One region of the Actinoplanes sp. NPDC026670 genome, then DNA from elsewhere that is predicted to be linked to it. Evidence: riboswitches for the same ligand, from Rfam matches in the RefSeq annotation. Region 1 holds a riboswitch; the other holds the start of a gene.

Region 1 (4,125 bases):
CGTACGAGAAGCTGGGCTTCACCGACACCGGGGTCCGGCTGCCGCACCCGACCGTGCGGGTCCTCACCGAGTTGCAGATGCGCCGGCGGGTCTGAGATGGCCGGGCGCGGGTGGCACGTGACGCGGACGACGCTGACCGCGGTGAACGGGACGACCCTCGTCGGGCTGCTGGTGGCCCTCGGCACCGGCACGAAGGTCCGGCGAGGACGCCACGGGGTGCTGATCGCGGAGAACTTCCGGTTCCGGATGCCGGCCGGCTCCTGCTTCACGGTCGGCTCGGTGATCATCACGAACCGCTCCGCCGAGTGGCTGCTCGCCGACGAACGGCTCCGGCTGTTCACCCACGAATCACGGCACGCGAGCCAGTACGCGTTCTTCGGCCCGCTGTTCTGGCCCGCCTACTGGCTCGCGTGTGGCTGGTCGATCGCACTGACCCCGTCCTACGGGGTGCGCAACTGGTTCGAGAAGAACGCGGGCCTGGCCGACGGGCATTACCCGCTCGAACTGCCGCTGCGCCCCTGGGTCCTGCGGGTGCTCCGCAAGGAAGTTGGTCGGGAGGACGGACGCACAGCACCTCCGGGCACGTAGCCGTTTGGGTCAGCGCTGGATCGTTGGGACCCTCTGGAGATTGTCGCCAAGCTCTGGTGAGGGGCCTCGTACGGCGTCGCGTCCTCCCGCAGAGAGCATCCTGCCCATCCGGAGATCGGAGTGCAAGTCCTCGGAGGAGGTAATTCTGACAACCGGCTGATCGTCGGTGACAGTCAGTGAGAGTTGGTCACGAATTGGTGACCTTCGCCCGTCCGCTCGGACGACCCGTAACGGGGTCAGCCGAGCAGGCCGGCCTCCCGGGCGCCGCGCAGCGACGGCTTGATCGTGTGGGTCGGTCCAACCTGGCCGGCCACCGCGTCGAGCGTCTTCAGGCCCTCGCCGGTGTTGTAGACGACGGTCTCCTTGGCAGGGTCGAGCTTGCCACTGGCCACCAGCTTCTTGAGCACCGCGACGGTGGTGCCGCCGGCGGTCTCGGCGAAGATGCCTGTCGTCTCGGCGAGCAGCCGGATGCCGGCCCGGATCTCGTCGTCGTTCGCGTAGTCCATCCAGCCGCCGGTGCGCTTCACGGCCTCGATCGCGTACGGCCCGGCGGCCGGGTCACCGATGTTCAGCGACTTGGCGATGCCGGTCGGCTTCACCGGGGTGATCACGTCGGTGTCGGCGTGCAGGGCGACCGCGATCGGGTTACAGCCCTCGGACTGGGCGCCGAAGACCGTCCAGCCGCCCTCCGGGGCCTCGGCCAGTCCGATCTCGACCAGCTCGGAGAACGCCTTGTCCACCTTGGTGAGCAGCTCGCCGGAGGCCATCGGGATGACCACCTGGGCCGGGATGCGCCAGCCGAGCTGCTCGGCCACCTCGTAGCCCAGCGTCTTCGAGCCCTCGGCGTAGAACGGGCGGACGTTCACGTTCACGAACGCGGTGTCCTCGAACTCGTCGGTCTCCACGAGCTCGCTGCACAGCCGGTTCACGTCGTCGTAGGAGCCCTCGATGGCGACCAGCTCGCCGCCGTACACCGCGGTCGTGATGATCTTGCCCGGCTCGAGGTCGGACGGGATGAAGACGATGCTCGGCACACCGGCCCGGGCCGCGTGGGCGGCGACCGAGTTGGCCAGGTTGCCGGTCGAGGCGCAGGAGAACCGCTTGAAGCCCAACTCCTTGGCCGCGGTCAGGGCCACCGAGACGACCCGGTCCTTGAACGAGTGCGTCGGGTTCTGCGAGTCGTCCTTGACGTAGAGCGGGGCCTCGATGCCGACCGCGGCGGCCAGCTGCGGGGCCGCCACCAGCGGGGTCAGGCCCGGGTCGAGGGTCACCCGGGTCGCCGGGTCCTGGCCGGCCGGCAGCAGGGCCGCGTAACGCCAGATGTTCTGCGGGCCCGCCTCGATCTGGGCCCGGGTCACCCGCGCGAGCGCCGCCTCGTCGTAGGCGACCTCGAGCGGGCCGAAACACTCGTAACAAGCGTGCTGCGCGGCCAGCGGGTACTCGGAGCTGCAAGCGCGACAGATCAGGCCACGAGCGGGCGACGTGGAGGTGGTCGAGGGTGCGTCAACGACAGACGTCATCAGAGTTTCCTCTCATCTTTCCCCGCGGCGACCTGCCGAAACGGGGACGGAATTAGCACCTGCCACGCGCGGCTCGTCATCGAGAATCGCTGCGCGGTGGTTGCCGGGGCTTCGTCGGGCCGTATCCCTCTGCCCCTCTGGATGAGGTATTCAGTTGTTTCCAACACCTTACGACGAGATCCCGCGTACGCCACACGGTCTTCCCGATGTGTGAGCCACCTCCTTCTCGGGGCTGACTTCTCAGAGCTGAGCCACGCAGGACACCTGGGTGGCCACCGTGCGGTAGCCGAGCCGGTCGTTGACCGCGAGCATCGGCTTGTTCTCCTCGGCGTTGCTGGTGTAGGCGGTTCGTACGCCGGAGGCCGCGGCGCGGCGCAGGGCCGCGTACTTGACCAGGCGGGCCAGACCACGGCCGCGATGCTCCGGAACCGTGGCGGTCATGTCCGACCACATCCGGTCGCCGTCCCGCAGCACCAGCGAGAACGACACGATCACGCCGTCCGCGACGGCGGCGATGCTGGTGTCCCGGTCCAGGCCCGGCTCGTCCCAGATCTCGTAACGCCACAGCGGGTAGGGCGTGGGCTGCGGCGGTGCCTCACCCGGCTCGTCCGTCGCGGCCGCCACATCCGCCGCGTACAGCGCCTCCTCGGTCACCTCGCGCAGCCGCACCACCTGGATCCCGGGTGGCGCCGGCACGAACGGCCGATCGCCGAACCCGGTCAGGTCCAGGCCCGAGAAACGCATCTCGCGGGACGGCTCGAACCCGTGGGCGCGGGCGAACCCGGCCGACTCCGGCCGGGCCCAGCAACTCGCCCGGCACACCCCGATCGACCGCAGATGGGTGGTCGCCTCGGTGAGCAGAGCCGTGCCGACACCCCGGCCCCGGTGCTGCGGGTGCACGTGCAACGCGATCCGGCCGAAGCCGGCATCCGACGAGCGGGTGTCCCGGAAGGCCGAGGCCTGGCCGATGATCCCACCGTTGCTCTCGGCCAGCAGGTAGATCCGGTCCCCGCCGGGTGGTGGGTCGGCGAACGTGCGGCGGGTGGAGGCCTCACCACGGACCAGATAGGGGTGGACCACGGCGCGGAGCGCGGCCGACGCCGCGGCGTCGTCGGGGTGGGCCGGGCGGATCGAGAAGTCAGCCGTCACGGCCGTCATGCCACCGTGCGGGTGCCCCGGCCGTCAACCCAATTGCGACCGGGGCACACCGTCAGGAGGTGACGTCCTTGCGGGTGAAGCGGTAGAAGGCGATGCCCCAGAACAGGGTCGCGTAGACGATCGCGGAGATCGCCCCCTTCGCCAGGTCCTCGCTCTGCACCGGAGTCGAGAGGAGGCCCATCCAGGCGTCCGAGTAGTGGCTCGGCAGGCCGTTACGGATGCTGCCGAGCGCCTCGATCTGGTCCAGGATGCTGGACAGGATCCAGAGCAGCACCGCGCCGCCGACCGCACCGAGAGCGGCGTCGGTCAGCACGGACAGCAGGAACGCCAGGCCGGCCACCACGAGCAGGGTGGTCGCCAGATAGGCGCAGATCCCCAGCAGCCGCAGCAGACCCTCGCCGGGCGGGATCTCGGCGGCGATCGTGCTGCCCATCGGGGACCAGCCGTACCGCAGGGTGCCGACCAGCAGGCTGGTGCCGACCAGCAGGAGCATGGCCAGCAGCGAATAGCCGGCGGCGACGGTCAGCTTGACGCCGAGCAGCCGGGCCCGCGGGACCGGGATCGCCAGCAGGTAGCGCAGGCTGCCCCAGCTCGCCTCGCTGGCCACCGTGTCGCCGAAGAACAGCGCGACCACCACCACCAGCAGGAACCCGGCCGACACGGCGAGACCGAAGAGCGCGAAGTTCAGCCCGCCGGAGGTGGCCAGGTCGGACATGCTGCTGAACGCGCCGCCGCCGTTGCCGTCGTCGTCGCCACCGCCGCCACCACCGAACTCGAAGGCGGCCAGCACGATCAACGGCAACAGGACCATGAAACCGAGCGCCAGCTGGGTACGCCGCCGGGACGCCTGCCGGCGCAC
Region 2 (4,125 bases), on a different contig from region 1:
TCGGCCCGGCCGGCGCCCGGGTCGACACCGAGACCCGTTACGCGGAGATGCTGCACCGCCAGGGCCCCTGCTCGTGGAACGCCAAGGTCGGCGCCGACCGGCGGCCCCACCTGCGGGCCATCGCCGCCCGCGTCGAGCACCTGCTAGCCCTCCAGGCCTTTTAAGAACATTTCGAGCGCTTCACGGTACGGGCTGAGCGTTCGCAGATCGACATACTCCTCCGGCCCGTGCTGCCCGTCGCCACCCGGCCCGAAGATCACCGCGGGCACGCCCTCGGCCGAGTAGAAACGCCCGTCCGCCGCCCCGTGCTTACGCAGCAGCGACCCGTCATACCCGGCGTCCCGCGCGGCCTGCTGCAACCGGAGCACGTCGGCGCCGCCCGGATCGGCGAAATGCGGCGCGCCCAGCGCCTCCACGGTCGCGGCCAGCCCGGTCACCGAGGTGAGGAACGCGGCCACCTCGTCCGGCCCGCGCCCGGCCAGATCAGGATCGGACGGCGGGAACCTGATGTCCAGCAGTGCCCCGGCCTCGGCCGGCACCACGTTGGCGGCCTGGTTGGGGGTGTCGATGCGGGCCACGTTCACCGTCGTCACCCACGCCTCGGCAGCCGGGGCCGGGTACCGCTCCAGCAGCCGGCGCACCCCCTCGGTCACCGCGACCAGCGCGTTCGACCCGAGCCAGGGGTAGGCGGCGTGCGCGGTCCGGCCGGTGGCGGCGAGCCTGGCCCGGATGATCCCCTTCGACTCGTTGACCACCCGCAGCCCGCTCTGCTCGCCGATGATCACGAACCCGGCCCGCACCCCCTGCGCCACCTGGTGCCCGGTGCCGTCGAAGCCGCCCACCTCCTCGTCGGTGACCAGCTGCAACCCGATCGGGTAGGGCAGGGTGGCGGCCAGGTCCCGGAAGACCCGGGTCATCACCAGGGCGGCCGCCTTCATGTCGTGGGCGCCACGGCCGTAGAGGCGATCGCCGTCCAGGCGCGGGACGAACTGGTGCGGCTCGCCGGGCACCACGTCCAGGTGCGCGTTGAGGATCACCCGCGGCGGGCCGGGCCGGCCGGGGACGGTCAGCAGCGCGCTCGGCCTGCCACGGGACTCGAATCTCCGTACCCGAAAAGCCGGGCCGGCGACCGTGAGCAGCAGGTCGAGCGCACGCCGCAGCTCGTCCGGGCGATCCGCGGTCGAGCGGATCGCGATCAGCGCCGCGAGGTCCTCCATGGACGGACCCTACGCCGGAATCCTCTCGCCCGCCTCGACCGCGACCGGCAGCTTGTTGCCGGCCGGCGGCAGCGGGCAGGTCGCGAAGTCGACGTACGCGCACGGCAGGTTGGTGGCCCGGTTGAAGTCCAGCGTCACGGTGCCGTCCGCGGCCGGCGCGGCGACCGCCAGGCTCCGGTTAGCCGCGTAGGTGGTCAGCCCCGAGGTCGCGTCGGTGAACAGCACGGACAGCGACCCCGGCGTGCTGCCGTTGAACGCGATCAGCGACAGCGACTCGCCGCCCGCCTCGAACTCGATGCGCCCCGGCGACTCGTACACGTGCTCGATGCCCTCGGCCACCGACCCCACGGTGGTCGGCCGCGGCTCGTCGAACCGCACGAACCGCCCGGTCACCACCCACTTCTCGTCGGCCGGGTAGGCGGGCGTGCCGGGGTACGCGGTGAGCAGCGCGCTGCGCGGGCTCCGGGGCCGCACCACGTCGTAGCCGCCACGCCGGGCGATCTCGATGTGCACGTCGCCGTGTTCCACGATCACGTCGCCGCGCTCCTCGATCGGCTCGAACGTGTGGGTGCCGGTGATCGTGCCGTCCGGGCCGGTCAGCGACTCACCCTCGGCCAGGGCGACGGTGACCCCGGACGGCCCGGTGCTCCACGCGCCGGGCGCGTCGTCGAAGCTCTGCGGCGTCTCGGTGAGCCAGTGCAGGCCGGTGATCGCGAGGAAGCCGTGCGGATCGGCGCGCCGGCTCTCGTGCTCGGCGTGCCATTGGTCCCACTGCTGCTGGAACGAGGTCGTCATGAACATCGACTGTATTCCCTACTCTTCGCGTGGGAAATGGACGAGGGCCGTGACATCTGCTAATTTCGGCGGCAGGTCATGAGTGCCAGCACACAGCCCCGGCTTGCTGGCCGGCAACCCTTCCGTTCGCGACGGGGTGCCCCGGGTGAGGACCGGGCCGTTGTCGACCGACAGCGGCAAAACGGCGAACCCGTGGAGGCGCGGTCATGCCATCTTCCCCGCTCGACGTCATCTCCGACGGCAGCGACTTCGTTCACCTCGACTACGCGGCGTCGGCCCCCTGTGTGCGGGCCGCCGCCGATGCCGTCCAGGACCTCCTTCCCCGGTACGGCAGCGTGCACCGCGGCACCGGAGTGCGCTCGCAGGCGTCCACCCTCGCGTACGAGCTGGCCCGCGACGTGGTGGCCGAGTTCGCCGGCGCCCGCCCCGGCGACACGGTGATCTTCACCCGGAACACCACCGACGCCCTCAACCTGCTGGCCCGCGCCCTGCCGCCGGGCACCACCACCGTGCAGTTCGAGGGCGAGCACCACGCCAACCTGCTGCCCTGGCCGAACCCGCTGCGGCTGCCCGCCCCCGCCTCGCCCGACGACGCGGTCGCCGTCCTCAAGCTGGCGCTCGACGCGCTGACCGGGCCGGTGGTGTTCACCGTCACCGGGGCGAGCAACGTCACCGGCGAGGTGTGGCCGGTGCGTGCGCTGGCCGACGTGGCGCACTCGTACGGCGCCCGGGTGGTCGTCGACGCCGCCCAGCTCGCCCCGCACGTCCCGGTCGACCTCGACGACCTGGGCGCCGACTACCTGGCCTTCTCCGGCCACAAGCTGTACGCGCCGTTCGGGGCCGGGGTGCTGGTCGGCCGCTCCGACTGGCTGGACGCGGCTCAGCCGTACCTCGCCGGTGGTGGCGCGAGCGCCGCGGTCGGTGACCGTCCCGGTGATCTGACCTGGGCCACCGGGCCGGCCCGGCACGAGGGCGGCACCCCCAACCTGCTCGGCGCGGTGGCCCTGGCCGCGGTCTGCGAGGCGCTGGCCGTGGCCGGCCGGGCCGCCCTGCACGAGCACGAGCAGCGGCTGCTGGCCCGGCTGCGGTCCGGGCTGGGCGAGGTGCCGGGCGCGATCGAGGTCAGCCTGTTCGGCCCGGACCACCCGCGGGTGGGCATCGTGTCGCTGGCGCTGCCCGGCCACGACCCGGCCGAGGTCGCCCAGCGGCTGGGCCGGGAGCACGGCATCGGCGTCCGGGCCGGCCAGTTCTGCGCCCACCCGCTGGTCCGCCGCCTGGCCGGCGGCGACCGGGCCGGCGCGTGCGGCGACGGCGTCACCGGGCTGCTGCGGATCAGCTTCGGCCTGGGCAGCACCGAACACGACGTGGACCGGGCGGTCACCGCGCTGGCCGCGGTGCTCCGGGCGGATCGCACCTGACCTACAACCGGCCCGGTCCTGTGACGTGCACCCCAACCGGCCGATGCTGCGTTCGTGGCGACGTGGATGGCGAGACTCCGCGACCGGCTTCCGGCCGGGGGGAGGCTCAACGACGAGGACTGGGCGGGCCGGCACCGGCTGCTCACGGTGCTGCTCGGGCTGTGCATGGTGTTCCTCACCGTGTTCGGCGTGCTCCGGGGCGCCCACGCGGACGACCTGCTGATCACCGACGGGCTGGTGCTGGCCGGTCTGATGACGGCCACCCTGGCGAAGAACCGCCGGGTCCGGTCCCTCGCGGTGGCGCTCGGCTACGTCGCCGCCTGCGGCGGGTTCGTGGCCGTCTGCCAGGGCCTCACCGAGGCGCATTTCAGCTTCTTCATCCTGATCCCGGCGCTGGCCCTCTACCGCGACTGGGCGCCGTTCGGCGGCTTCCTGGTCGGCACCACGCTGCACCACGCCGGTTTCGGGGTGGTGGTGGCCGACCACACCTTCGGCAACCACTCGGCGCAGCAGCACCCGATGGTCTGGGCGCTGCTGCACGGCGCCGCGGTGCTCTGCGCCGCGGCGTTCCAGCTGGTCGCGTGGCGGTTCAACGAGATCGAGGAGCAGCGCGCCGAGGAGCACCTGAGCGAGAGCCAGGCCCAGCTCAGCGTCGCCTTCGACGAGACGCCGGTGCCGATGGCGATGTTCGCCAC

The links. Region 1 has a riboswitch for S-adenosylmethionine ahead of thrC (threonine synthase). Riboswitches for the same ligand answer to the same signal wherever they lie in the genome.
Region 2: linked by a shared signal. The riboswitch ahead of AB0E94_RS38715 (aminotransferase class V-fold PLP-dependent enzyme) and the one ahead of thrC (threonine synthase) in region 1 are both predicted to bind S-adenosylmethionine.

What each region holds. Positions count from the first base shown of each region.
Region 1 is NZ_JBEZXU010000031.1:82,197-86,321, forward strand. Features, by position in the region: gene AB0E94_RS28240 (GNAT family N-acetyltransferase) at 1-95, shown strand, start outside; gene AB0E94_RS28245 (hypothetical protein) at 118-588, shown strand; gene thrC (threonine synthase) at 825-2,108, opposite strand; SAM riboswitch class I at 2,118-2,256, opposite strand; gene AB0E94_RS28255 (GNAT family N-acetyltransferase) at 2,349-3,257, opposite strand; gene AB0E94_RS28260 (ABC transporter permease subunit) at 3,319-4,125, opposite strand, start outside.
Region 2 is NZ_JBEZXU010000056.1:57,143-61,267, forward strand. Features, by position in the region: gene AB0E94_RS38700 (HD domain-containing protein) at 1-164, shown strand, start outside; gene AB0E94_RS38705 (M20/M25/M40 family metallo-hydrolase) at 144-1,217, opposite strand; gene AB0E94_RS38710 (DUF1684 domain-containing protein) at 1,227-2,012, opposite strand; SAM riboswitch class IV at 2,087-2,201, shown strand; gene AB0E94_RS38715 (aminotransferase class V-fold PLP-dependent enzyme) at 2,219-3,430, shown strand; gene AB0E94_RS38720 (EAL domain-containing protein) at 3,485-4,125, shown strand, end outside.